Regions from separate parts of the Lactobacillus apis genome, predicted to be linked through region 1. Evidence: predicted binding sites of a transcription regulator. Region 1 holds the regulator's gene; each other region holds the start of a gene.
What was found. Region 1 encodes HrcA, which represses chaperone genes, less so after heat shock. Its sites were predicted from a motif close to TTAGCACTCNNNNNNNNNGAGTGCTAA; they were not measured.

Region 1 (10,082 bases):
AACGTAAAGGTGATTTTAAGTTAATGACTGAAAAGGAAGTTGTCGATGAAGTTCACGATGACCGACTTGAAATCAGCTTAAAAGATGCTTTGACAATTAATAAAGCTTATGAAGTTGGAGATAAAATCCGCTTTGAAGTTGCGCCAAAGAATTTTGGTCGAATTGCCGCACAGACTGCTAAGCAAGTTATTATGCAACATTTACGTGAAGCGGAAAGAAATCATATTATTGATGAATATTCGCAATATGAAGATGAATTGATTACTGGTACCGTGGAAAGACGTGATAATCGCTTCGTTTATGTTAAAATTGGTAATGTCGAAGCTGTTATGCCACGTAATGATCAAATGCCAAATGAAAATTATAATCCGCAAGATCAGATACGTGTTTTGGTAACTCATGTTGGCTCAGACACCAAGGGAGCACAAATTACGGTTTCACGTACTGCTCCAGACATGGTTAAACGTCTATTTGAACAAGAAGTTCCTGAAATTTATGATGGGACTGTTGAGATAGTTTCAATAGCTCGTGAGGCTGGCGATCGAACAAAAATTGCGGTAAAATCTAACGACCCTAATATTGATCCAGTTGGTACTTGTGTTGGTCAACGTGGTGCTCGTGTGCAAAACGTTGTTAACGAACTAGGCGGCGAAAATATTGACGTTGTCAAATATGAAGAGGATCCTTCAGATTTTATTGCCAATGCGTTAAATCCAGCAGAAGTTATTGCTGTTCAGTTTGGTAATGAAGAAGACGAAAAGAGTGCACTTGTGATCGTTCCTGATTATCAATTGTCACTTGCTATTGGTAAAAAAGGTCAAAATGTTAGATTAGCTGCAAGATTAACTGGTTACAAAATTGACATTAGACCAGAATCTGAAGTTGAATTTGTTGATGAAAACACAACTGAAGCAAACCAAGAAAATGCTGAAGTTGAAACAGAGGAAATTGTTGATTCAGTTGCTGACGGCATAGATGAAGATATTTCGGCTGAAGCTGTTGATCAAGATGATGTTGAAATTGAAGACTCTGCCGATAGCGACGAAGAGGCTGATCAAGAATAAAGCGAGGGGTGAGTTCTTTTGAAAAAAAGAAAAATTCCAATGCGCAAAGATCTATTAACAAATAGTATGCAACCGAAAAAAGAATTAGTCCGTGTCGTAATTGATAAGGAAAAAAATATTTCGGTTGATCCTACTGGGAAAAAGCCAGGCAGAGGTGCATACGTATCTTTAGATCCGAGCAAAATAAAATTTGCCCAAGAAAAAGGGTTATTAGATAAGAGCTTAGGTACAAAGGTTCCTGAGTCCTTTTACGAAGAACTCTATTCTTACGTTGATCATCAAAAAGCAAGAAAAGAATTGTTTGGTGATAAATAAATTTGCAAAATAGAACAAAAGCATTAAATTTACTTGGACTATGTGAGCGAGCTGGAAAACTGGTTTCTGGTGTAGATATCGTTCTTGCTTCACTTAAGTCGAAAAAAGTAAAAGTAGTTATTTTGGCTAATGACAGTCATGCAGACACCTGCGAAAAAGTCACTAGAGCTGCTAAGCAAAATGACGTAACAGTAATAGATGATTTTAGCAGCGATGAAATATCACATGCGGTAGGCAAAAACCGAAAAGTATTGGGAATTACTGATACAGGTTTTGGTAAAGCACTAATACAAAAAATACATAAAGGAGTGTGATTTGATGACTAAGAAAAGAATTTATGAAATTGCAAAAGATTTAGGCATCGATAATAAAGACGTGGTCAAAAAGGCGAAAGACCTTGGCTTTGATGTAAAAAATCATATGTCATCACTAGAAGATTCTCAGGTGAATCAATTGAAGGGTAGTTTTAGCAACCCCGCTCCCGCTAAAAAGCAAGAGAAGCAAGCCAATAAAAAGAGCAGTAAAATCAAAATTTCTGTTACTTCAATTCGTAAAAACGAAAAGAATCACGAAGAAGCCAAAAATACTAATGGCCCTCGACGTAGCAATAATCGTAAAGCGAATAACCGTAGTCAACAAAATCAAGACCGTTCTAAGCAAGCTACTAATCAGAATCACGCGCAAAAAGTTACCAAACCAGCTGCTCAAGATTTGCTTAAACAGTTGAAACAAAAGCAAAGAGTTGAACAAAGTTCATTAAACAAGCAGACAGAAAAAGCGCGCGAGTCATATCATAAAGATATAAATAAGCCTGATAGTACAAAAGAAGAAAAGAAATCAACTGAAAAAACAGAATCTACTGTTTCAAAAGTAACTAAGGTGGAGAAAACAACGTCTACAGTAACTGGTCCAAAAATCATTAAACCATCACCAGCCAGATTGAAGCAAAATCAAGAAACTTCTTCTAACCAAGTTAGAAAAATTGACAATGCTGCAGCTCCTGAACCTGCTAAAGATGAAAAAAGACGCGGTAACGGTCATAATTCTCGCAACGCAGGAAAACCAGGACGTAAGGGTAAAAATCAGTCATTTGGCAATAACAGCAATGGTTTCTCAAAACGTCAAGAGAAGCGCAAGAATAAAAATAAAAAACATCAGGTTGAGCAAGTGCCTAAAAAGCAGCCAACGCAAAGAAAAGAGCGTCCATTACCAGAAACTCTTGTATACGAAGTAGGAATGAATGCCCAAGACTTAGGTAAAATTTTACACCGTGAACCTGCTGAAATTGTTAAGAAATTGTTCATGCTTGGTGTGATGACCAACCAAAATCAATCATTAGATAAAGATGCAATTGAATTAATTGCTGCAGAATATGGTATCGATGCTGAAGAGAAGGTACATGAAGATATAGCTGATATCGACAACCTTTATAGTAAGCGGATGGAAGCTTCTAAAGAGTCGAAACATCAACACAAACGTCCACCAGTTGTCACAATCATGGGTCACGTTGATCATGGTAAGACAACTTTACTTGACCGTTTGCGTCATACTCATGTTACTGATCATGAAGCAGGTGGTATCACGCAGAAGATTGGTGCATATCAAGTCAGAATCGATAACCAACCAATCACATTCTTGGATACCCCAGGACACGCTGCATTCTCAAACATGCGTGAACGTGGTGCTGAAGTAACTGATATTGTTATCTTAGTTGTTGCTGCAGATGATGGTGTAATGCCACAAACTATTGAGGCGATTGACCATGCCAAAAGTGCTAAGGTTCCTATTATTGTAGCCATCAACAAGATGGATGCTCCAGGTGCAAATCCACAACACGTTACTGAACAGTTAATGAAATATAATTTAATTCCTGAAGATTATGGTGGCGACACAATTTTCGTTAACATTTCTGCTAAAACTGGTGAAAATGTTGATGAATTGTTGCAGATGATTTTATTGCAAGCTGATATGATGGAATTAAAGGCTGACTCCACACAGATGGCAATTGGTACTGTAATTGAAGCACGTTTATCTCGTGGTCGTGGTCCTGTAGCCGATGTTCTTGTTCAACAAGGAACTTTGCGTACAGGTGATCCAATTGTTGTCGGTAACCGCTTTGGTCGTGTCCGTGTAATGACAAATGACCGTGGTCGTCAAGTAGAAAAAGCAACACCGTCAATGCCAGTTGAAATCACTGGATTGAACGATGTTCCTGAATCAGCTGATAAGCTTGTTGTCTTTGAAGATGAAAAGACTGCTCGTAGTGTTGGTGAACAAAGAGCTCAACAGGCATTGCAACAATCACGTGAAAACGTTCAACATGTCACTCTTGATAACTTGTTTGATACAATGAAGAAAGAGAACATGAAGGAAGTTGATGTTGTTTTGAAGGCTGATGTTCAAGGTTCGACAGAAGCATTACAACAATCACTTGAAAAGATTGAAGTTGAAGGCGTTCGCGTTAATATTATTCACGCTGGTGTAGGTGCTGTTAATGAATCAGACGTTACACTTGCTGGAGCTTCTAACGCATTTATCATTGGGTTCAATGTTCGTCCAACGGCAACTGCCAAATCACAGGCCGAAGCTGATGGTGTTGATATTCGTTTGTACAGTATTATCTATAAAGCAATTGATGATGTTAAGGCCGCTATGCAAGGTATGCTTGAACCAACATACGAAGACAAGGTTGTTGGTAATCTAACTGTTCGTGAAACTTGGAAGGTTTCAAAGGTTGGTACAATTGCCGGTGCATTTGTTGATTCAGGTTACGTTTCTCGTGATGCTGATGTCAACTTAATACGTGATGGCGTGGTTATTTACTCAGGTAAAGTAGCTTCTCTGAAACACTTTAAAGATGATGCCAAAATTGTTAAGCAAGGATTTGATTGTGGTTTAACCATAGAAGGCTACAATGATATTAAAGTAGGCGATGAACTTGAAGCCGTTGAGCAACAAGAGGTAAAGCCTAACAACTAGTTTAACTAGGAGGAAAACATGAAACACAGAGTAGGTCGTGTTGAAGGAGAAATCCTCCGTGAATTAACTAAAATTTTGCGGAAAAATATTCGTGATCCGCGTGTAAGTGATGTTACAATTACAGCAGTTGAATGCACTAATGATCTATCATATGCAACTATTTATTACAGTATTCTTTCTGAAAGTGTTAAAAAGGAAGAGGAAGCTGCAGCTGGTTTAGAAAAAACAAAAGGGATGATGAGACACCTGTTAGGACAAGTGTTGACAGTCTATAAAGTTCCTGAGCTGATTTTTAAACGCGATAATTCAGTTAAATATGGTAGTAAGATTGACCGTTTGATTGCTGAAGTAAAGAAGCAAGATGAGGATCGCAATAATTAATTAAGAAGCGCTTGCGAGCGCTTTTTTTATGGAATAGGAAAATATGATAAACGGAATTTTAGTAATCGACAAAGATAAAGGCATGACAAGTGCTGATGTTGTCTATCATTTGCGAAAAGCATTACATATCAGAAAAATTGGTCATGCTGGTACACTAGATCCAGATGTGACAGGTGTACTGCCAATTGCAATTGGCCAAGCTACTAAGCTAATTGAATTAATGCACACACAGAATAAAAAGTATGAAGGCACAGGAATTATTGGTTATGCGACTGATAGTTATGATGTAAGTGGGACAGTTTTAGAAAGTGAAAAAATCACAGCCCCAATTTCAAAGGAAGCTATCCAACAAGCAATGCAAAGCTTTGTGGGAGAAATTGAACAGGTTCCGCCAATTTATTCTGCTGTTCGCGTTAATGGTAAGCATTTATATGAATATGCCCGTGCTGGTATTGAAGTAGAGCGACCAAGGCGGCAGGTGCAAGTTTATCAATATGATATTAAAAATGATCCAACCTTTGATAAGGAAAAAGGTGAGGAAAGTTTTGACTTTCAGATTGAATGTAGTAAGGGCACATATGTCAGGTCTCTGGTCAACGATCTTAAAACTGAATTGAATGTTCCTGCAGTTATGGAATCATTGAGAAGAACTGCTAGTTCAGGTTTTGATTTGAGCCAAGCAGTTAAATTGGATGAAGTAATTAATGCACCGGAAAAGATTGCCGATTTTATTCAACCAATTGATGCCTTTTTCAAGGATTATGAAAGTATCAACTTGAATGATCCGCAATGGCTTAAGGTGAAAAATGGTAATGCAATAGTTTTGAAAACGAATGCAAAAAAAGTTGCGTTAAGGTACAATAATAGCATTAAAGCAATATACGAAAAGGATGACCATATGTATCATCCGTTTTTAATGCTATTACAAAACCAATAAGATGAAATGAAGGCTTTATTGTGCAAATTATCCATTTAACTTATCCAATTAAGGAGAATATTTTCCCTACTAAGATTGTGCTTGCTTTGGGCTTTTTTGATGGCGTACATCGTGGTCATCAACATTTAATTAGAACTGCTAGAGAAAAAGCAACTGAGAAAAAGCTTCCTCTTGCAGTGATGACATTTGACCGTCATCCCAAGTCAGTTTATCAAAAAGCAGATGTTAGCTATATCGATAGCTTAGACGAAAAAGCATACAAAATGGAAAAATTGAATGTCGATTATCTTTTGGTAATGCACTTTAGTGATGCTTTTTGTAAGTTAAGTGCTCAACAGTTTGTTGATGAAATTATTGTAAAACTTGAAACAGATACAGCCGTAGCCGGATTTGATTATACATATGGTCCAAAAGACGTAGCAAATATGGAAAATTTTTCTAAGTTTGCTAAAGGCAGATTCGATATCGTCAATGTGCCACAGCAGTCATATGGTGGACAAAAAATTGGTTCTACTGAAATAAAAAAAGCCATTGTTAATGGTGACATGGAACTAGCTAATGAACTTCTTGGCTTTCCATATATGATGTCTGGAAAAATTGGTCATGGTTTGCGCAACGGGCATAAGCTCGGTTTTCCAACTGCTAATTTGGTTTGGCAAGATAATAAGGTTATTCCAAAAATTGGTGTTTATGCCACAAAAACAAAGATTGATGGGCATTGGTATGATTCAATGACTAGTGTTGGATACAATGTAACTATCGGCGATGGAAAAAAAGTTTTAATTGAATCAAATTTATTTGGCTTTGATGAAGAGGCCTATGGCAAAAAAATGACTATTAAATGGTACAAGTATACACGTGGTGAAATTAAATTTGCTAATTTGGATGATTTAAAGAAACAAATGGAAGCAGACGAGACCGAAATTAAGGCTTATTTTGCTCAGCAAAGTTAATTTTAGTTAAACAGTAATTCAAGTTAAAATTAATTGCGGAAAAATTAGCACTCAGCTTGACATTCTGCTAAAAGCTAGTATCATAATAATTGTTAGCACCAAAAAAGTATGAGTGCTAAAAGTGAGGGCGATATTTATGTTGACCGAACGTCAAGAATTAATTTTAAAAACAATTATTAATGATTTTACTCAGACGCATGATCCTGTTGGCTCAAAAACAGTGATGAATCAGTTACCGATGAAAGTCTCAAGTGCGACAATTCGAAATGAAATGGCTGTGCTTGAAGATAAGGGTCTTCTTGAAAAAACACATCTTTCAAGTGGACGAATTCCGTCGATGGACGGTTATCGGTACTATTTAGACAACTTGCTTGAGCCACTTAAGATACCATCCTCTGTTTACAAGAGAATTGTTAGTCAACTTGATCAACCATTTCATCAAGTTAATGAAATTGTTCAAGAAGCAGCAAAGATTTTATCTGATTTGACTAATTACACAGCTTTTGCAGAAGGGCCAGAAAATAATGATATCACAATAACTGGTTTTAGAATTGTCTCTTTAATTAATAGACAAGTGATGGCAATTTTAGTTACTAGTGATGGTGATGTTCACAACCAAGTTTATAACTTGCCACGTAACATCAGTGGTGATGAAATTGAAAAAGCAGTCCGAATGATTAACGATGAGTTAATTGGCAAAACGCTAAATGAGGTTACATCATCTTTGCTTAATCGAACTTTGGGTAAGAAGCTTGCTAATTCTCATGCAAGTGACTTACTTGAGTTGGTTGAAGACGTCATTAAAGATGCTACAAGTGAGCAAATGTATGTTGATGGTCAGATTAATTTACTTAATAATACTTCTTTGGATGATGTCTCAAGTTTACGCTCTGTTTATGAGTTAATTGATCACAATGATTTGATTTCAGATATGGTTGATCAATGTATGAACTCAGACAGTGGTAAGTATCCAATTCGTGTTAGTATGGGTTCAGATTTGCCAAGTGATTTACTTAAGGACTATAGCCTGCTCACTGCGGAATATAGTGTTGGTTCACATGGTAAAGGCGTAATTGCTTTACTTGGTCCTAACAATATGCCATATTCGCAAGTAATTGGTCTTTTGGAATATTTTAGAAATGAACTTGCTAAGAAACTACTTGAGTATTATGGTAGATTCAAATAAAGGAGGTTAGCCGTGAGTAAAGAAAAATATGCTAGTGAAAAAGATCTAAACAAAGATCAAACTAAAGCTGAAGAAAAAAAGTCTGATACAAAGGCTAATACTACAGATAAAAGTAAGAAACCTGAGACTTCGAAGAAGCTTGAAACAGAATTAGCAAAAATAAAAGAAGAACAAAAAGAACTAGAAGACAAGTACCTTCGTAGTCAAGCGGAAATGCAGAATATGCAAAATCGCTACAACAATGAACGTGCTCAATTGATTAAGTATGAGTCACAATCCTTAGCTAAAGATATTTTACCAGCGATGGATAATTTAGAAAGAGCATTGGAAACTAAGGTAGATGATGAGGCTTCGCGTCAACTTAAAAAGGGTGTTCAAATGACTTTGGATGCGCTTGTTAAAGCCATGAAGGATCATGGAATTAGCGAGATTGATGCTGAAAAAGCACAGTTTGATCCGAACTTACATCAAGCAGTTCAGACTGTTGCAGCTGAATCCGATGATCAAAAAGATCATGTCGTTCAGGTTCTACAAAAGGGATATTTATATAAAGATCGCACATTAAGACCAGCAATGGTTGTTGTTGCTCAATAATTGAAAGGATGATTATTAATGTCAAAAGTTATCGGTATTGACTTAGGAACTACTAACTCAGCAGTTGCAGTTCTTGAAGGAAAAGAACCTAAGATTATTACTAACCCAGAAGGTAATCGTACTACTCCATCTGTTGTTGCTTTTAAAGATGGTGAAATTCAAGTTGGTGAAGTTGCTAAGAGACAAGCAATCACCAACCCAAACACAATTTCATCAATCAAGCGTCACATGGGCGAAGCTGACTACAAAGTTAAAATTGGTGATAAAGCTTATACTCCTCAAGAAATTTCAGCAATGATTTTGCAATACATTAAGAAGTTTTCTGAAGACTACTTAGGTGAAAAGGTTACTGAAGCTGTTATTACAGTTCCTGCATACTTCAATGATGCACAACGTCAAGCAACTAAGGATGCTGGTAAGATTGCTGGTTTAGATGTTAAGAGAATCATCAACGAACCTACTGCTTCTTCACTTGCTTATGGGCTTGATAAAGATGCAGAAGATGAAAAAGTTTTAGTATACGACCTTGGTGGTGGTACTTTCGATGTTTCAGTTTTGCAATTAGGTGATGGCGTCTTCCAAGTATTGTCAACAAACGGTGATACTAACCTTGGTGGTGACGACTTTGATAACAAGATTATCGATTGGCTAGTTCAAAACTTTAAGGATGAAAATGGTGTTGATCTTTCTAAAGATAAGATGGCTTTGCAACGTCTAAAGGATGCTGCTGAAAAGGCTAAGAAAGACTTATCTGGAGTATCTTCAACTCACATCTCACTTCCATTCATCTCAGCAGGCGAATCAGGTCCACTTCACCTTGAAACAGATTTAACTCGTGCTAAATTTGATGAATTAACTGCTGATTTGGTTGACCGTACAAAGATTCCATTTGATAATGCCTTAAAGGATGCAGATTTAACTGTAAATGACATTGACAAAGTTATCTTAAATGGTGGTTCAACTCGTATTCCAGCTGTTCAAGAAGCTGTAAAGAGATGGGCTGGCAAAGACCCTGATCACTCAATTAACCCTGATGAAGCTGTTGCCCTAGGTGCCGCAATTCAAGGTGGTGTCATTTCAGGTGACGTTAAGGATGTTGTTTTACTTGATGTTACTCCACTTTCACTTGGTATTGAAACCATGGGTGGTGTCTTCACTAAGTTGATCGAAAAGAACACAACTATCCCAACTTCAAAGAGTCAAATCTTCTCAACAGCTGCTGATAATCAACCAGCCGTAGATGTTCATGTTTTACAAGGTGAACGTCCAATGGCTGCAGATGACAAGACTTTAGGTCGTTTTGAATTAACAGATATTCCTGCAGCTCCTCGTGGTGTTCCTCAAATTCAAGTTACTTTCGATATCGACAAGAACGGTATCGTTAACGTATCTGCTAAGGATATGGGTACTGGTAAGGAACAAAAGATTACTATCAAGAGTTCATCTGGTTTGTCTGATGAAGAAATTCAAAAGATGCAAAAAGAAGCTGAAGAGCATGCTGAAGAAGACAAGAAGAAGAAAGAAGAAGTTGATCTTCGTAACGAAGTTGACCAATTAATCTTCTCAACTGAAAAGACTTTGGAAGATGTTAAGGATAAAGTATCTGAAGAAGATACTAAGAAAGTCAAAGATGCTCTTGAAGTTTTAAAGAAGGCTCAAAAAGATAACAACTT
Region 2 (10,082 bases), 720 kb from region 1:
TAAGTGTAGTTTTGGAAGACTATCGTGAATTTAATGAGCTAATGAGCATTATTAATCAATCAGATTTACCTGTCGATAAACTTGTTTTGAAGACTTTGAGAAAGGCCTTGCAGCCATTATCTATCAAGGAAATTAATAATAGTATTCCCCAGTACAGTGAGATAACAATTCGTCGCGCGCTTAAAAAAATGCGAGAAGATGGCAAAATTGAGAAATTTGGTAACGCACGTGCAACGAAATATGGTTTGAAGATTAATAATTATTGAGATAGTAGAACAATGTAGTCTTAGAATGGACATCCTTAAGCATGACTTTATTCATAATAAAAGACAACTAAGTTGATTATTTACAGCTTAGTTGTCTTTTCATTTTATAGATATTAATTAGAATCTGTTTAAATCGTCAAGATTAAACAATTTTCCCGCATATTCTGAACTGATATCATCAGAATCCTTTAGTGCTTCCTTAATTTGATTGGAATTTAAATGATCAATGAGATAAGCCTTTAAAGCAGCGTTGGTCAGGTCATCTAAGTCAGTTCCGGTAATCTGAAGATACTTTTCTGCCAGTTTTTCTACTTTTCCATTTAATTCAATTTTTTTCCTACTCATTTTTCCACCTTCTAGTAATCGTTTCTATTATAACATTTTCGCTAGGTTGCAAGACGGCAAATTAATCATTTGCTGCCACACTTAAAAAATTGAAGCCCTTAGACAATTGGAGTAATATTTTAATTCAAAGAGATACAACAAAGTAGGACTTACTCAATGATTAACTTATCTACTAAAACTATATTAAAAATCAGGCAGTGGTCATTTTTCCGCGCCACGCAAAGAACCCTGGTGATGTTAATGCCAATTGCTGTGATTGGAACATATTTTAATCTTTTTAATGATTTGATTTTCTCACCAGATGGCCTAATTTATAATATCTTTGGCCTAGATAAGATTATGACAGATCACTTTTGGTATGCAGGCTCGTTTGTTTGTCGTGGCATGATTGAAGTTACCTTTGGCGTTTTTGGTATTTACGCCAGCTTTTTTATGGCGCGATACACGGCGCGAATCTACCACAAAGATTCCACAATGTCGGGAATCGCTGCGGTTTTAATTATGCTTTTTTGCTCATATGCAACAAGCAATAGTCGGCCAAGACATGGCTCTTTTACAGGTGGTTTTTTACAAATAAATGCCCTTTTTATTGCGTTGCTTGTTGGCTTTGGTGTAGGGCAAATTTTTCATTTATGCGGTAAAAATTATCAGCAAGTGGAAAATGAGGACACGAAGTGGCTACGAAGGCGAGTTTGGAATGCTACCTTGCCATTTATGATATCTCTTGTTTTTGGAATTTTGCTCGGGATTGCTCGCTATGAGTTACAAATAAAGGTGCTTGATACGGCAAGCTTTAGTGAATTAGTTGGTCGAATGCAAACGACTAATAATTTGGCAGAAGTTTTGTTTTTGTCGGCAATAACGACACTCTTGAACTGGATGGGAATCGGCTATCCACTTCACGCACTTTCCGGTACGACGAGCAATGCATATACAGCCGAAAACTTGACCTATGCTTTTCAGAACGGTAGTTCTTGGAATGTGCCTTACAAATTTCTAGGTAGTTCTCTAATCAAAACATATGGCACGATGGGCGGTGCCAGTGTGATTTTAGCTATTATAGTTGTTTTGCTTATGCGGCGCACACAAGAAAACAACAAAATCAATGTTGCCGTTGCAAAAATCAATTTGTTACCGGTAGCGTTTGGCTCAAGCTTGGGTTTTTCGGCAGGCTTACCGGTAATTCTTAATCCGCTCTTTGTTCTACCTAGTGTCATTATTCCGTTGGTTAATATGGCATTGGCCGGATTAGCGATTAGTTTACACATGATTCCAGTGTGTGTTTACCCAATATTGAAAGGAACGCCTGGAGTGTTGCTTTCCTTTTTTGGCACTAATGGCAATTGGGGGACTTTATGGTTTACTATTGCGCTTTTTGTACTCGATGTTTGTATCATGTGGCCGATTATGAAAATTAATGAACAGGTTGAGGAAATGTTATGGGCTGGGAAAGGAAGACAGTTCTAATGCGGGTACGAAAGAATCCTAATTTTAAATGGCTGCTGATGCTAGTGGCGTTGTTAGTAGTGATTGCCATTCCCAGCTATTATTGGATGGAAAAGGAGAATAATGCGCACGCAGAGCGTAGTCGCTCGCTGCTTTCACCAGTCATCATGGTACCCGGCTCGAGTGCCACAACTGAGCGCTTTAATGAACTAATTGATCAGTTGAACAAAACGACAATGAATGAGCATAGCGTTCTTAAAGTTACTGTTTCACGTGAAGCAAAATTATCGTATAGTGGTTCGATTAATAAAAATGATCAGGAACCGATAATCATTATTGGTTTTGCCAATAATAAAGACGGTTATGGCAATATCAAAAAACAGGCTTTTTGGCTAGACGTTGCCTTTACATCTTTGATGCAAAATTATAAATTTAATAACTTTAAGGCGTTTGGGCATTCAAATGGTGGTCTTATTTGGACATACTGGTTAGAACACTACTATGCGCAGTATTCTGATGATGTAAGGATTAAGCGGTTGATGACATTGGGAACACCTTACAATTTTACCGAAAATAACATCAATAACCGTACACAAATGCTAGCCGATTTTATTAAAAACCGTACAGCACTTCCAGAAAGCTTGAAAGTCTACTCGTTATCTGGTGGTAAAAGCTATGAATCGGATGGAATTGTGCCAGAAACTAGTGTTGCCGCAGGTAAGTTTATTTTTCAAAAACAGGTCAAATCTTACACGGCAATGACGGTCACTGGCGAAAAGGCAGACCACTCGGATTTACCACAAAATAAACAGGTAATACAAGCCATTCGGGAGTACTTGCTAAAAAAACCTGATCGACCTGGGAGACCAGAGAAAAATTTAAAGCCAAGAAGAAGGAGAAGTAATCGATGAAATATCATGAACAGCCAACTAAGATTGAAGTTATCGGTGGCAAAGTTAATAACTTAAAGAATATTAATGTTGATATCCCACTACATAAGTTCGTGGCAATCTCAGGCTTGAGCGGTTCGGGGAAATCGAGTCTCGCAATGGGGATTCTTTATTCAGAGGGAGCACGACGTTATCTCGATTCACTTGCAGCTTATACTAAAAGGCGGATTAGTCAGGTCGGTAGGGCACAAGTGGATGAAGTACGTCATATTCCTTCTGCCCTTGCTTTGCGCCAGCGCCCAACTGTTCCTGGAGTTCGGTCAACCGTAGGCACAGTAACAGAGGTTTTTAACGTTCTACGTTTAATTTTTTCACGCTTAGGATCACCTGTATGTCCTAATGGTCATAGACTAGCGCCAACCATTAAAATTGCTGAAGCGATGGACTTAACTGGAGAGGCAATGGGACGTGTTACTTGTCCAACCTGCGGTGTTCAGTTTTATGCTTTTAGTGCTGAAGACTTTGCTTTTAACTCAGATGGTGCATGTCAAAAGTGTCAGGGGTTAGGAACCGTTGAACAAATTGACGATGATAAGATTATTGCAGATGAAAATCTATCATTGGAAAATGGCGCAGTTGCCACATGGCAAATCCCCGGAAGAAATTGGATGTGGCGTATTGCCCGTGAGCTAGGTGTTCGGACAGATGTTCCATATAAAGAATTGTCCGAGGATGAAAAAGAAATTGTTTTACACGGTGAGGAACGGAAAATACCAGTTGATATTCCAACTTCGACTGGGCGAGTTTATCACCTTGACGCACTTTATGAAAATGCCTATAATGCTGTCGCAAATTCACGCAAAACGACTAAGTCCGAACGCGGCTTAGAAAGAATCAACTCTTTTTATCGGTTCAAGCCTTGTCCACGCTGTCACGGTTATCGGATTGATCCAAGTCGTTGGAATCAGTTGGTGGCAGGGAAGAACATCATCGAGGCTGAAAAACTTACGCTAGGTGAACTAGCAGACTATTTAAAGAAAATTATGGCATGGCTTCCAGCAGACATGCATGATTTAGCTGAAAACTTAACTGGTGAACTGATGCATCAGGTTAAACCATTACTAAAATTAGGTCTAGACTACTTAAGCTTAGATCGTCAAGCTAATAGCTTATCTACTGGTGAATTGCAACGGATTCAGCTTGGTCGGACCTTGAGGACAGAGACGACGGGAGTGCTCTATGTTTTGGACGAGCCATCTGTTGGACTGCATCCAGATAATGTTGCCGGCTTAATTGAGGTCTTCCATGAGCTCGTCAACCAAGGTAATTCGCTTGTTGTTGTTGACCATGAAACTTCTATTATTGAGGCAGCTGATTGGATAATTGAAATTGGTCCTGGTTCGGGTTCAGAAGGTGGTCAAATAATTGCGCAAGGATCCCCGAAAGAAATTGAGCAAACTAATGCTTCATTAATAGGGGAATATTTAACTGGGGATGCACCGTTATATGTAAGAAAAAGTGCTAAACCTGATGATCTTTTTAAAGATGGCACAATTGCTTTAACTGTTAATAAACGCTTCAACTTGAAAGATTTCCATGCTGAGATACCAGTCGGACGCCTTACTTCTGTTACAGGCTTTTCCGGTGCTGGAAAAACGACTTTGATTCTAGACTCACTTTTACCAGCTCTGAAGGCTGAAAAAGAAGGCAGTGCTAAACCTGAGTGGGTGACTAGTCTTACAAGCAATGGCATCAAAAATGTGATCAGCGTCGACTCGTCACCCGTTGGTAAAAACCAACGTTCCACGGTAGCAACATACACAGACATTATGGATAACTTACGTAAGTTATTTGCCCAGCAGCCGCTCGCTAAAAAGTTGAAATATCGTGCCTCCCATTTTTCATATAATAATAAAGAAGGAGCATGTCCGGCATGTGGAGGAACTGGGGTAATTTCGCTTGATATTCAATATTTACCGGACATGGTGGAGACATGTTCTGTATGCGGCGGGCATCGCTTTAATCAGGACGTTTTAAGAGTTAAATGGCATGATTTAAGTATTGCGGATGTGTTAGATTATTCAGTTGATGATGCATTGAAAGAAAATCTTTTTGGGGATGAACCAAAAATTGCTAAGACGATTGAAACTCTGCATGATATGGGCTTAGGATACCTTCACTTAGGAGAATCAACGCCAGCATTATCAGGTGGAGAAGCGCAACGATTGAAATTAACCAGCCATATTCACCGCCAACAAAAGGGCAGCCTCTTTGTTTTCGATGAGCCAACCGTGGGCTTGCACCCAAGTGACGTTAGAACGTTGCTGCAGGTTTTTCAAAAATTGTTAGACCAGCATGCAACAATCATTACAATTACACATGACCTCGATATTATGGCCAATAGTGATTATATGATTGACATGGGTCCGCGTGGCGGATTGAACGGTGGAAAAATAATTGCCTGTGGGACACCTGTGGATATTTCACACCAGAAAGATAGTTTAACGGCAAAATATTTGCGTGAGCACATAAATTTATATCAAAAATAACCCAAAATCTAGGCCTTGTAGCAGTCGTAAACACGATTACTGCAAGGTTTTTTGCTACAAAAGAAATTTCACAAATAAAATGTGGAAAAGTTTTGCAAAAAGGTTGCATTCTGTGGATAACCTGTTAGAATATTATATGTAAGCAATTAGCAGTCGAAGATGTCGAGTGCTAATTACAAATTTTATCCTATAAAGGGGTGCATATTTATGGCATATTTTGACAACGAATTTGATAATTTATTTAACGAACTTAACAACTCTTTCTTTAACGATGATAATAATGGCTCTATCCCAGTTCACTATTCAAGCATGAACATTTCTCCACAAGGAATTAATCAGAGCGAACAAATGCCTGGTCAACCAAAAAAGGAGAAACCAATTGGTGTTGACTTGGTTGAACAAGCTAAAAACAATAAATACGATCCGGTAATCGGTCGTGATGAGCAAATCCAAGAAGTAATAGAAATTTTGAGTAGACGTAAGAAGAACAATCCAGTTTTGGTAGGTCCTGCGGGAGTTGGCAAAACTGCAATTGTTGAAGGTCTAGCTCAAAAGATTGCTCAAGGTGATGTTCCTGACAAGATGAAGGACAAGCACATTATTGCAATTAATATTAATGACATGGTTGCAGGTTCAAGTCTACGTGGTAGTTTTGAAGAGCGCCTGAAGAAAGTCATTGACGAAGCAAAGAAGAATCCTAACATCATTTTGTTTATTGATGAAATTCATAACATTGTTGGTGCTGGTTCAACAGATTCTGAAAACAATAGTGGTGATGCCGCAAACATTTTGAAACCTGCTTTGGCAAGTGGCGACTTAAACTTAATCGGTGCAACTACAACAGGGGAATACCGTAGAATTGAAAATGATGCTGCTCTAGCACGCCGTTTCCAACCAGTCCAAGTTCCAGAACCTTCAACTGATGTAACTGTTAAAATCCTGGAAGGGTTAAAGAAGAAATATGAAGACTATCACCACGTTAAATACAGTGACAGTGCTTTGCGTTTAGCAGTTGAATTGTCACAACGGTATATTCAGGGACGTTATTTACCTGACAAAGCAATCGACTTAATGGATGAAGCCGGTGCTAAAAAAGGTCTCGATAGCGTTCCAAGTGATGAAGCCACTCTGAAAAAGAGAATTAGCAGTCTTGAAAGAGAAAAAGCAGAAGCAGCTAAAAATGAAGACTATGCAAAGGCAAGCGACTTGAAGAAGAGAATTGAAAAACTTCAAGAACAGGCCGAGCATATTGATGAAACTGCAACACCAAAGGTAACTGATCAAGATATCTACGCTTTAATTGAAGCTAAGACCAAGATTCCAATGAGCGAATTACACGCTAACGAAAGTCAAAAGAATCTCAACTTAGCAGAAAAATTGAAGAAAGCTGTTATTGATCAGGACAATGCTGTTGATGTTATTACTGATGCAATTGCTCGTAAGCAAGTCTTCAAAGATAACAATCGTCCTACTGGTTCGTTCTTGCTAACTGGACCAACTGGTGTAGGCAAGACAGAATTGGCTAAACAACTTGCTATTCAATTATTTGGTGGTGAAGATCATCTAATTCGGCTTGATATGTCAGAATATCAAGATCAAATGGCAGTTAACAAGTTAATTGGTTCAGCACCTGGCTACGTTGGTTACGGTGAAGGCGGACAATTAACTGAAAAAGTTCGCCACCAACCTTACAGCTTAATTCTGTTTGATGAAATAGAGAAAGCTAACCCACAAGTCTTCAACGCATTATTGCAGATTATGGATGATGGGCGTTTAACAGATGCTCAAGGCAGAACTGTTTCCTTCAAGGACACAATTCTAATTATGACCTCAAACGCTGGTTACTCTGACAACTTGTTAAAAGATGGCAAAGTGGATCACGATAAGATGATTAAGGCCTTAGAAGCATACTTCAGACCAGAATTTTTGAACAGATTAGACGCAATTGTGCCATTTAATTCATTGACTGAAACTGACATGACTAAGATCATCGACATTTACCTAAAGAAGATGTCACATGTCTTGGCAAAGAAAGATGTTAAAGTTGAAGTTTCTGATGATGCTAAAGCTTACTTCGCTGAAAAAGGTTATGACAAGAAATTTGGTGCACGTCCTCTTCGTCGAGTAGTTGAACAAGACATGGAGACGCCAATCGCTAAATTATTGCTAAAAGAGCCAGATACTAAAGAAGTTAAATTTACTGCTGATGATAAGCATGTTTATCTCAATGGTGAAGTAATTTTAGATATTGAGCCAAAAGCTGATTCAAATGATGAGCAAACTGAAGCTGAAGAAACAAAAGAATAATCGTTGCTTAAAAGGCATTCCGAAAGGAATGGCTTTTTTGCTTTATAAACTTTTTTACGAGTAAATAAGGTGGTGTTTCACGTGTGACATTTTTGACGGAGAGACTCTTAGAATTAATCTTTGGAAAGCTGTTGACAGTAGTAAAATTATGGTTTACATTAGTTAACAATTAAATAATAATTAAAAGTTAAAAAGAGATTTTTAACTGAAGTTTTTAAGGAAAAAGTAGGAGCATTGCTATGAAACAAAAAGTAGAAGACCTTGACTGGAAAAATTTAGGCTTTGTTTATCGCGATTTACCATATCGTTATGAAGCCAAATATAAAGACGGCGAGTGGCAAGAAGGAAAATTGATTGAAGATTCTACTCTTGTTCTTTCCGAGGGTGCAGAAATTTTGCACTACGGTCAAGAAATTTTTGAAGGACTGAAGGCTTATCGTAGAGAAGACGGTAAGATTAACTTGTTTCGTCCCGATGAAAATGCGCATCGATTTGCGTTATCTGCTGAGCGTTTGGCAATGCCACCATTTCCAGAAGATCGCTTTGTTGAAGCCGTTAAGCAAGTAGTTTTAGCAAATAAGGAATATGTACCACCTTATGACAGTGGCGCAACACTATATTTACGTCCTTTCATGATTGGAACATCTAATGTTTTGGGTGTTCAAGCTGCTGATGAATATACCTTCAGGATTTTTGCTGTTCCGGTTGGCGCATATATTAAGGGGCTTAACCCAGCAGATTATATTGTTAGTGAATATGACCGTGCTGCTTATGCTGGTACGGGTCAAGCAAAGACCTCTGGTAACTATGCCAGCAGTTTGCTGCCATCAGTTGAAGCTCATAAAAATGGCTTTGCGGATTGTTTATACCTTGACCCACGAGAGCACAAATATGTTGATGAATTTGGTGGCGCTAATTTTTACGGTATTACCCAAGAAGGTCAATTTGTTACACCAAAATCTAAATCAATCTTGATCTCAATTACCAAGAGGTCACTGCTGGAACTAGCTAAAAAGCAGGGCTTAAATCCAGTGGAAAGACAAATCACTTTAGAAGAAGCCTTTAACATGAAAGAAGCTGGAGCTATGGGCACTGCGGCTGTTATTTCACCAGTAGGTTCGATCACTTATGAAGGTAAAAAGCATGTCATTTACAGTGAAACAGAAACAGGTCCTGTAACAACTAAGCTTTATAATGAGCTAGTTGATATTCAATATGGAAAGCAAGAGGGACCAGAGGGCTGGGTCCAAACAATTGATTAATTAAAATAGAAAAGGTGCCGAGATATCAAATCTCGGCACCTTTTTAATTGGCAATGTTCTTTAGAACCTGTTCTAACATTTTTGGAAAACTCTTATCAGCAGGTAGTGATTTATCCGCAAACCAACCAGTTCCAACATTTACAATATCGCCGATAGTTAAATCACGAAGATAGCGACTAGCAAGCAACTGCTGTTTTGGATCTGAGTATTCAGTAGCCAATAGTTGATTTATCAAAGAGCGTAGCTGCTCAAAGGCTGCAGTTACTTCGGGATAAGCATTAGTCCGAGGCATTTTTAGAACTAGCTGAGTTAGTTTGAAATGCTTAAGTGCAAGTGAGCGGAACTCTGTAGCCAAAGCGATAATGCCCTTGATTCCTGTTTGCCCAAAGATTTTTTGTTGAAGTTGCTGACTTACTTGGTTGATAGCCCAAGCAACGACACAATAGCTTAATTCTTGTTGATTAGAGAAATAACTATAAAGTGCTTGTGAGCGTGTACCTAATTGTTGGGCAACTAGCGAAAAACTTAGTTCACTGCCTGATTCGATTAAAGAAACGCTAGTTTCAATGATTTTTTGTTTGGATAAAATTTGACGTGGCATTATTAACCTCGAATAGACTTGACTGTTACAATGTGTAAACTATAATTACATATTGTAAATATAGTTTAGTGTTTAATATTTAAGAAGGCAAATATAATGAAAATTTTTCTATTATTGCTAATCGGTTTGGTGATAGGCACTCTTGTTATCCTGTTTGGTGGGGGTGGTGCCGCAATTTATTTGGGAATATTAACAGGTTTATTTGGCTTAAAAGCTGCAAGTGCCTCGGCAACTTCATTAATGACTGCTTTACCTTCATTAATTATTGGCGCATGGAGCTATTATCGTCAAGGAAAAATTAATACTAAAATTGGCAATCAAATGTTATTGGCAGCAATTCCTGCTGTAATAGTTGGTGCACTCTTATCAAAATATATTCCTGCTAATTTGTACAAATGGTTGATAGGCATAGTCTT
Region 3 (10,082 bases), 220 kb from region 1:
GTTGGATAACCAATGGTTAAGTCACGTAAAATTAATACTTCTTTTCCGGAAGGGCGTTCACTTCTAAAGTTAATTTGAACCTTGTTTTTATGTTTAGGTGGAGTGATCCGTTCCATTTTTTCTAGTTGCTTACGTCGACTTTGGGCACGCTTAGTGGTTTTAGCTCTGGCAATATTCTTTTGAATGAATTCCTCATCCTTTTTAATTTTTTCTTGTTGCCGCTCGTAAGCCTCTTCTTGCTGCATGTTGCGTAACTCACGCTCAGCAACATAGTTAGAGTAGTTTCCCTTAAAAACAGTTAGCTTACCGAATTGCAATTCAAAAATTTGGTTAGCCAAATGATCTAAAAAGTACTGGTCGTGGGAAACAACCAAGATAGCACCAGAATAGCTCTTTAGATAGGTTTCTAACCAGTCCAAAGTATCTAAATCAAGATAGTTGGTAGGCTCATCGAGCAAAAGTAGTGGTGGCTTACGTAACAACAGTTTAACGAAAGCCAATCTAGTTTTTTCACCACCAGAAAGACTACCAATTGTTTTTGTCCATGTTGATTCAGGAAAATTAAAACCATTTAGAATACTCTTAATATCAGATTGATAAGTGTAACCACCTTGTTGCTCAAAGTTAAATTGAAGTTGGTCATACTGTTTTAGCAGCTGCTTATCCTCAGGATGAGCGGCAATTTTTTCCTGCAGAGTTTGAATATTCTGGCTCATTTGAATTAGCGTAGCAAAAACAGTTAACATTTCATCCCAAATGTTGTTTTCTTCGTTTAAACCATTTTCCTGTGCAATATAACCAACGTCGATGTCTTTATTAATCGTGAATTCGCCATGTGTAGCTTCTTCTTCACCGGTCATAATTTTTAATAGGGTAGTCTTACCAACCCCATTTGGTCCCACTAGACCAATTCGTGCATTTGAATCAATTGAAAAATTGACGTTCTTAAATAGTGTAGTAGCGCCAAATTGTTTCTCTAAGTTGTGTCCTTGTGCAATTATCATAATTTTTCACCTAAAAACTATTTTAGCATACACTGCAGTGCGATAGTGGACGGATTATTGAAGGGAGGAAAAAACAAAGTTAGTGAAGATTTGGTAATTATCAATTTGTTAAGGGATGTACAAATAAGTTTTCACTAAGTCAAAATTTTTTTGGAAAAACTGAAATTAGCCCCTTTTTTATTAATTCAAGATTGTGAAAAAAACATTTGCAAATGCTATCAATTTATAGGTAAAATAATACTAATTGATGAGCTAATTCACAAATAACTCTTAGGCAAAATAAGTTGGAGGCTTTTAGAATGGAAAAAATCAAAATACCGACTGCGACTGCGAAAAGATTACCGTTATATTATCGCTATTTAATTATTTTAAATGAGGCAGGTAAGGAAAAAGTTTCGTCGACTGAATTGTCAGAAGCTGTTCAAGTAGATAGTGCTTCAATTAGACGTGACTTTTCATATTTTGGTGCTTTGGGTAAGCGTGGCTATGGATATGATGTAAAGAGTCTGCTTACTTTTTTCAAAAAGATTCTTAATCAGGATACTCTAACTAATGTTGCCTTAGTCGGTGTTGGTAATTTGGGACATGCGCTTCTTAACTATAATTTTAAGCGGAGTAACAATATCCGTATTTCCTGTGCCTTTGATATTGACCCTAAGATTACTGGTAAAATTTTAAGCGGTGTGCCAGTTTACGAAATGAGCGAGTTGAAGAAACAATTAAGTGATCAGCAAATTACTATTGCCATTTTGACGGTCCCATCTGATTCTGCCCAAAGAACTGCGGATGATATGGTCGAAGCAGGCATTAAGGGCATCATGAACTTTACCCCTATTCGCTTATCTGCTCCAACTGGTGTAAGAATTCAGAATGTGGACTTAGCAACTGAATTACAGACATTGATTTACTTCCTTGACTCGGATAAGGGTAAGAATAGCTAGTAATAAACCTAATAATATCAACGTTTTAAGTGAATTAGCACTTTGATGAAAAAAGTGCTAATTTTTCTTGCTTTTTTTTGGAAAAGGGGTTATTATCATATTTGTAAGTTAGCACTTGGGTAATAGGAGTGCTAACCGGCAAGTAATTAAAAAAGAAATTAAACAATAGGAGGGACAAACGTGTTACAACCAATTGGTGATCGCGTGATCGTAAAAGTTAAAGAAGAAGAAGAAAAAACTGTAGGCGGAATCGTCCTTGCTTCAAATGCAAAAGAAAAGCCAACAGAAGGTGAAGTTGTTGCAGTTGGTGAAGGCAGTTATGCTGACAACGGCGACAAGATTCCAATGTCTGTCAATAAGGGCGACGTTGTTCTTTACGACAAGTATTCTGGCACTAATGTTGAATACGAAGGCGAAAAATTCTTAGTCCTTCATGAAAAAGATATTTTAGCAATTGTTAAGTAATCTAAGGAGCGGATATTATGGCAAAAGACATTAAATTTTCAGAAAAAGCAAGACGTTCCCTATTAAAGGGTGTTGATAAATTAGCTGATACTGTTAAAGCAACTATCGGTCCTAAGGGTAGAAATGTTGTTTTGGAACAATCATACGGTAACCCAGAGATTACTAACGATGGAGTAACAATTGCTAAGTCAATTGAATTAAAAGATCACTACGAAAACATGGGTGCTAAGTTAGTAGCTGAAGCAGCACAAAAGACTAACGATATTGCCGGTGATGGTACTACTACTGCAGTTGTTTTAACTCAAGCAATTATTCGTGAAGGAATGAAGAACGTTACTGCCGGTGCTAACCCTGTAGGTGTTCGTCGTGGTATTGAAAAAGCAACTAACGCAGTTGTTGATGAATTACACAAGATCAGCCACACAGTTTCTTCAAAAGATCAAATCGCTCAAGTTGCTTCAGTTTCTTCAGCTTCAAAAGAAGTTGGTGATTTAATTGCTGACGCAATGGAAAAAGTTGGTAATGACGGTGTTATTACCATTGAAGATTCACGTGGTATCGAAACTGAATTATCTGTTGTTGAAGGTATGCAATTTGACCGTGGTTACTTATCACAATATATGGTAACTGACAACGACAAAATGGAAGCTGACTTAGACAATCCTTACGTTTTGATCACTGACAAGAAGATTTCTAACATTCAAGATATCCTACCTTTGTTGCAAGAAATCGTTCAACAAGGTAAATCATTATTGATTATTGCTGATGACGTTTCTGGTGAAGCTCTTCCAACTTTAGTATTGAACAAGATTCGTGGTACTTTCAATGTTGTAGCCGTTAAGGCTCCTGGTTTTGGTGACCGTCGTAAGGAACAATTACAAGATATTGCTGCTCTTACTGGTGGTACAGTAATTACCGAAGACCTTGGTCTTGAATTAAAAGACACTACAATTGCTCAATTAGGTCAAGCACGTCGTATCACTGTAACTAAGGACTCAACTACTATTGTTGATGGTGCTGGTTCAGAAGATGCTATCAAAGAACGTGAAGATTCAATCAGAAAGCAAATTGCTGATACTACTTCAGACTTTGACAAGAAGAAGTTACAAGAACGTCTTGCTAAGCTAACTGGTGGTGTAGCTGTTATTCATGTCGGTGCTGCAACTGAAACTGAATTGAAAGAACGTAGATACCGTATTGAAGATGCATTGAACTCAACTCGTGCTGCTGTTGACGAAGGTTACGTAGCAGGTGGTGGTACTGCTTTAGTTGATGTTGAAGATGCTGTTAAGGGCCTTAAGGGTGACAACGCAGATGAACAAACAGGTATCAACATTGTTTTACGTGCTTTAAGTGCTCCAGTTCGCCAAATTGCTGAAAACGCTGGTGAAGATGGTTCAGTTATCTTGAACAAACTTGAAAGTCAAGATCCTGAAGTTGGTTACAATGCAGCTACTGACAAGTGGGAAAACATGGTTGAATCTGGTATTATCGATCCAACTAAGGTTACTCGTACTGCATTACAAAACGCTGCCTCAATTGCTGCTTTATTATTAACTACTGAAGCAGTTGTTGCAGAAATTCCAGAAGATAAGCCTGCAGCTGATCCTAACGCTGCTGGTGCTGGCGCTCCTGGTATGATGTAATAATTATTTTGCTGATTCAAAAGAGTCGTTCAATTGAACGACTCTTTTTTATTGCTAAGTTTTAGCTTTTCATCTTGACTTTCTCAAAAATCGTTTATGAGAAATTTGACAAAAAATGATAATAATATTAATATGTTTGCTTGTATTATATTTTTTCACAAGAAAGGAAAGCTAATGGAATATTTATGCTTACTTGGCGTTCTAGTGATCGTTGTAGGTTTTGCCCTAGGACTAGACACAGTCGCCGTTGTTGTAATTTCTGCTTTGGTATCAGCCTTAGTATCAGGAATTGATTTTGTTTCGTTTTTACGAATTTTAGGAAAAGGATTTATTGATAATCGAATGGTTTCAATCTTTTTCTTAACTTTGCCAACAATCGGAATAATTGAGAGACACGGTCTTAAAAAGGCAGCAGTTAACTTAATTAATAAGATTAAGAACTTAACACCAGGTAGAATTTTTGATATCTATACTGCAATTCGTGAGATTGCTGCACTCTTTGGTATTTCCCTTCAAGGACAAGTTCAATTCATTGCTCCTTTAATTAATCCAATGGCTCAAGCTGCTGGAAAGGTAAATGGTGAATTGACAGAATTAGAAGTTGACCAAATTAAAGGTCGTGCTGCAGCAAGTGAAAACTTTGGTAACTTTTATGCGCAGAACCTATTTATTGGTTCTTCAAGTGTATTGTTAATTGCCAGTACAATGAAATCGCTGGGTCATCCAGTTGAAACAAACTCTATTGTTATAAACACTTTGCCAATTGCGATAATTTGTTATCTTCTATGCTTAGGTTATAACCACATCTTTGATCAAAAACTAAAGAAAGCAAAGGTAAAATAAATGGAAGCGATAATTAATAATTTCTTGTTGGCTTTTTACATTATTATTGGATTATTCTTTTTGGCTGCAGCGATTGAATCATGGCGTGACCAAACAAATCCAGCTCGTTGGGGCACAGGTTTATTCTGGTTGATTTTTGCCGCACTGTTTGCTCTAGGTCAATGGTTACCTAGTGAAATCAGTGGTGGTTTGCTACTTGTGATTGCTCTGCTTTCACTATTTAAGCAAGTGCGTGTTGGTCATATTAAGGAGCTAAGTGAAAAAGTTGCTTCCGAAACGGTTAGTCGAATTGGCAACTGGATCTTTTTACCAAGTATTTTGCTAGCAATTATTGCATTAGTAATTGCACAATTTACTAAACTTGGCGGTCAAGTTGGTATTGGAATTGCAGCAGTTATTTCTTTAATTGTTGCAATGATTTTAACTAAATCAAATATTAAAGTTGCGTATGAAGATACTCAGAGAATGGTGCGTTCGGTTGGATCTGCCGGAATTCTGCCACAATTGTTAGCAACATTGGGAGTTGTTTTCACTGCCTCCGGTGTTGGTCAAGCAACTTCAAAAGCGATTTCTGGACTATTTCCGGTTGGTAACCATCTATTAGGTGTTATTCTATACTGTGTAGCAATGGCATTGTTTACTGCAATTATGGGTAATGCTTTTGCAGCTTTTGCCGTAATTACAGCTGGTATCGGTATTCCATTCGTGATTGCACAGGGTGGTTCCCCTGTTGTTGTGGCTGCTTTAGGTATGACTGCAGGCTATTGTGGAACTTTGCTAACACCAATGGCAGCAAACTTTAACACTTTGCCTGTTGCATTAATGGAAATGAAAGATCCACTAGGTGTAATCAAACAGCAATATCCAATTGCATTAATTATGTTGCTTGTTCATATTATCTTGATGTACTTCTTAGCTTTTTAGTAGTTAGAAAAGAGAATGAAAATGAAAATTTTAGTAACAGGTTTTGATCCATTTGGTGATGATAAAATAAATCCTGCAATCGAAGCCGTTAAACGGTTAGACGATGAGATTGCTGGTGCAAAAATTATTAAAGTTGAAATACCAACGGTTTTTGGTGATTGTGCCGATGTTGTGCATGATGCGATTGAACAACATCAACCGGATTATGTTTTAAACATTGGTCAAGCTGGCGGCCGTTATGCGCTAACTCCAGAACGAGTTGCGATTAACTTTGATGATGGTCGAATTGCTGACAACAAAGGTTATCAACCGATTGCGACACCAATTCATGAAGATGGTCAGAATGCGTACTTTACCCAATTGCCTGTTAAGGCAATGGTTAAAGCAATCCGTGAAGCTGGAATTCCTGCATTGGTTTCAACAACAGCGGGTACTTTTGTCTGCAACCACATTATGTATCAAGTTCAGTATATGATTGATAAGGAATTTCATGACCTTAAAGCTGGTTTCATGCATATTCCATTTTTACCTGAGCAAGTCGTTGCAAGACCAGATACACCAAGCCTAAGTTTGGCTGATGATGTAAGAGGTATTACTGCAGCAATTACTGCTATCGTTGAGATGGACGGTAAAAAAGATCTTCAAAGTGTTGAAGGTCACATTGCTTAAGATATATTAACTAAATTAGTAAATTGTTTTACACAATCAAATATTTGAAAAAAAGAGATCGTTTGTTGCGGTCTTTTTTTCTTTTGACAGACAGTTTAGCGTATAATGATAACAGTAACGCAAAAGAAGAAGAGGAATAAATGGCTAAAGCAAATTTAACTCCGATGATGGAGCAATATCACGAAATTAAAAAGCAATATCCCGATGCTTTTCTTTTTTATCGCGTCGGGGATTTTTATGAACTGTTTGAAGACGATGCCGTCAAGGGTGCTCAGATACTTGAATTAACTTTAACGAATCGATCAAATAAATCAGAGAACCCGGTTCCGATGGCGGGTGTTCCTCATGTTGCCGTTGATTCCTACGTGGATACCTTGGTAGAAAAAGGATATAAAGTAGCGCTATGTGAGCAGCTTGAAGATCCTAAAGAAGCCAAAGGAATGGTCAAACGAGGTATTATTCAACTAGTTACACCAGGAACTTTAATGAATGACAAGCCAAGTGAGGCAAAAGAATCCAACTATTTAACTTCCGTTGTTACTACTAAAAATAGCTTCGGTTTGGCCTATAGTGACTTGTCGACTGGTGAAATTTATACTACACATTTAAAAACCTTCGTAGCCGTTTTAAATGAACTACTATCATTGCGAACTAGGGAAGTTGTTTATAATGGCCATTTAAGCGACCATGACAGTGAATTTTTGCATAAAGCTAATATTACAGTTTCAGAACCAGCTGAATTAACTGGTAATCACGCTGAGGTTTCATATGCACAACAGAATTTAACTAATGAAGCTGAAAAAGAAGCAGTTAAGCAATTAGTGGGTTACTTGTTGCAAACACAACGTCGCAGCTTAGCACACTTACAAATTGCTCAAAGTTATGAAGTTAGTCAATATTTGCAAATGACACATACTGTTCGTGACAATTTGGAATTGACTGCTTCAGCTAAAACGGGCAAAAAAATGGGTTCACTCTTTTGGGTACTCGATAAAACTCATACGGCAATGGGAGGCCGTCTTTTAAAGCAGTGGCTTGCACGCCCACTTTTATCTGTTAATGAGCTGACTGATAGACAAGAAATGGTCCAAGCTCTTCTTGATGGTTATTTCACGCGCGAAAATGTTATTGATTCGCTAAAAGGCGTTTATGACTTGGAAAGATTAACTGGACGAATTGCCTTTGGCAACGTTAATGCCCGTGAAATTCTGCAATTAGCACACTCACTTCAAGCAGTTCCAGACATTTTGACCTCTTTGGCAAATTCTGATAATCCCGTGTTGCAGGATTTTGCGCAAAAGATTGATCCGTTAAAAGGAGTTGCGGAATTAATTAGTTCTACCATTGTCGAACAACCACCAATTTTGACCACAGAGGGTGGCTTGATTCGTGATGGTGTTGATAGTCAGCTAGACCGTTATCGAGATGCTATGAATAATGGTAAAAAATGGCTAACTGAGATGGAACAGACCGAGCGTCAGAAAACTGGAATTGATAATCTGAAAGTTGGTTATAATAAGGTTTTTGGCTATTATATTCAAGTCACCAATTCAAATAAGAGTAAGGTGCCACTAGATCGTTATACACGCAAGCAGACCTTAACTAATGCTGAAAGATATATCACACCAGAACTAAAAGAACACGAAAATTTGATTTTGGAAGCTCAAACCAAGTCGACAGAACTTGAATATCAATTATTCGTCAAATTACGTGAAGAAGTTAAAAAAGATATTTCTGCTTTACAAAAATTAGGTGCGCAGGTGGCTGAGCTTGACGTCTTTTGTTCGTTTGCGCAAGTGGCCGAAGAAAATAATTACTGTCGTCCAAGTTTCCATGCAGATAATCAGGATGTGAAAGTTGTTCTTGGCCGTCATCCCGTTGTTGAAAAGGTTATGAAGTCAGGAAGCTATATTCCAAATGACATCAAGCTGGCAAATGACACAGATATTTATCTCATTACCGGACCAAATATGTCTGGTAAGAGTACGTACATGAGACAAATGGCTTTAATTGCAGTTATGGCCCAAGTCGGTTCATTTGTTCCAGCAGATAGCGCAGATTTGCCGATTTTTGACCAAATTTTCACAAGAATTGGTGCAGCAGACGACCTGATTTCGGGTCAAAGTACTTTTATGGTTGAGATGACAGAAGCAAATGAAGCTTTGCAAAACGCAACCAAAAGAAGTTTGGTTTTATTTGATGAAATTGGCCGTGGAACTGCGACTTATGATGGTATGGCATTAGCTGGAGCAATTGTGCAGTACTTACACGATGAAGTTGGTGCTAAGGTTTTGTTTGCAACTCACTTCCATGAATTAACTGCACTTGAACAGACCTTACCTCGTTTGAAGAATATTCACGTTGGCGCAACTGAAGAAAATGGTAAGTTAATCTTTTTACATAAGATTTTGCCAGGTCCAGCAGATCAAAGTTATGGTATTCACGTTGCTCAATTAGCAGGATTGCCACGAAAAGTTCTTCGTCAAGCAACAAAATTGCTCAATCGCTTAGAAGCACAAGGTAATGATCTGGGGCCATCTTCGGCTCAACTTGACTTGTTCTCAAGTGCTACTAGTGATGAAGGCGAAAATCCAGTTGAGACGGCTGATTCTGAAAGCAAGTTAACAGATAAAGAAAAAGACGTTTTAGATGAAATTTCGAATCTCTATCTGGCTGACCAAACACCACTTCAAATAATGCAGCTAGTTGAAAACTGGCAAGAAGACTTAAAGGATGAGGACTAATCATGGGTCAAATTCACGAATTATCAGTCAATTTATCCAACCAAATAGCTGCTGGAGAGGTAATTGAGCGACCAGCAAGTGTAGTTAAAGAATTAGTTGAAAATGCAATTGATGCCGGTAGTTCTCGCATTCGAATTGACTTTATTGATGCTGGCTTGAAGCAAATTGTTGTTCAAGACAATGGCTCAGGTATTCCAAGTGATCAGATTGACCTTGCCTTTACCAGACATGCGACCAGTAAAATTAATAACGAACATGACTTATTCAACGTGGCAACGCTTGGATTTCGGGGAGAAGCATTGGCCTCAATTGCTGCTGTCAGTCATGTGGAAATTTTAACTAATTCGACGGGGACCATTGGAACTAAAGCGGAATTTTCTGCTGGCGTAAAGAAAAGTCAGGAAGATGCTGCGGCTACTAAGGGAACCCAAATAACCGTTAAAGATTTATTTTTTAACACACCTGCTAGATTAAAATACCTTCGTAGTCCGCGAACAGAAATTATGAAAATCGTTGATATTGTTAATCGAATTGCTCTTGGCTATCCAGAGATTTCGATTACTTTGATGAATGAAGGACGTTTATTGCTCAGAACAGCTGGCAATGATAACTTGAAGCAAACTGTTTCAAGTGTTTATGGCCGTTCAATTGCTGAAAAAATGATGCCATTTCAGAGCACTGATAACGATTTTGAGATTGAAGGACTAATTTCTAAACCAGGTCTGACTAGATCAACTCGCAATTTTATTTCAATCCTGCTTAATGGTCGCTATATTAATAATTTTCAATTGGCTACAGCAGTTATGGATGGCTATGGAACAAATTTGAGCGCCAAGCACTATCCAA

Region 2: a site for HrcA is predicted at 5,643-5,669, ahead of DKL56_RS07650 (ATP-dependent Clp protease ATP-binding subunit). Genes of this name have one in related genera too.
Region 3: a site for HrcA is predicted at 2,054-2,080, ahead of groES (co-chaperone GroES). Genes of this name have one in related genera too.

The regions. Positions count from the first base shown of each region.
Region 1 covers NZ_CP029476.1:917,221-927,302, reverse strand. Annotated here, with positions in the region: gene nusA (transcription termination factor NusA) at 1-1,064, shown strand, start outside; gene rnpM (RNase P modulator RnpM) at 1,083-1,379, shown strand; gene DKL56_RS04480 (L7Ae/L30e/S12e/Gadd45 family ribosomal protein) at 1,382-1,693, shown strand; gene infB (translation initiation factor IF-2) at 1,698-4,358, shown strand; gene DKL56_RS04470 (ribosome-binding factor A) at 4,377-4,739, shown strand; gene truB (tRNA pseudouridine(55) synthase TruB) at 4,783-5,676, shown strand; gene ribF (riboflavin biosynthesis protein RibF) at 5,697-6,629, shown strand; gene hrcA (heat-inducible transcriptional repressor HrcA) at 6,766-7,815, shown strand; gene grpE (nucleotide exchange factor GrpE) at 7,828-8,409, shown strand; gene dnaK (molecular chaperone DnaK) at 8,428-10,082, shown strand, end outside.
Region 2 covers NZ_CP029476.1:1,635,441-1,645,522, reverse strand. Annotated here, with positions in the region: gene DKL56_RS07675 (Fic family protein) at 1-266, shown strand, start outside; gene DKL56_RS07670 (hypothetical protein) at 384-611, opposite strand; gene DKL56_RS07665 (PTS sugar transporter subunit IIC) at 768-2,078, shown strand; gene DKL56_RS07660 (alpha/beta hydrolase) at 2,078-2,968, shown strand; gene DKL56_RS07655 (AAA family ATPase) at 2,965-5,496, shown strand; gene DKL56_RS07650 (ATP-dependent Clp protease ATP-binding subunit) at 5,704-7,803, shown strand; gene DKL56_RS07645 (branched-chain amino acid aminotransferase) at 8,043-9,065, shown strand; gene DKL56_RS07640 (TetR/AcrR family transcriptional regulator) at 9,109-9,666, opposite strand; gene DKL56_RS07635 (sulfite exporter TauE/SafE family protein) at 9,763-10,082, shown strand, end outside.
Region 3 covers NZ_CP029476.1:1,138,079-1,148,160, reverse strand. Annotated here, with positions in the region: gene DKL56_RS05525 (ABC-F family ATP-binding cassette domain-containing protein) at 1-1,004, opposite strand, end outside; gene DKL56_RS05520 (redox-sensing transcriptional repressor Rex) at 1,304-1,945, shown strand; gene groES (co-chaperone GroES) at 2,126-2,410, shown strand; gene groL (chaperonin GroEL) at 2,428-4,056, shown strand; gene DKL56_RS05505 (DUF969 domain-containing protein) at 4,231-4,899, shown strand; gene DKL56_RS05500 (DUF979 domain-containing protein) at 4,900-5,823, shown strand; gene pcp (pyroglutamyl-peptidase I) at 5,845-6,492, shown strand; gene mutS (DNA mismatch repair protein MutS) at 6,657-9,236, shown strand; gene mutL (DNA mismatch repair endonuclease MutL) at 9,239-10,082, shown strand, end outside.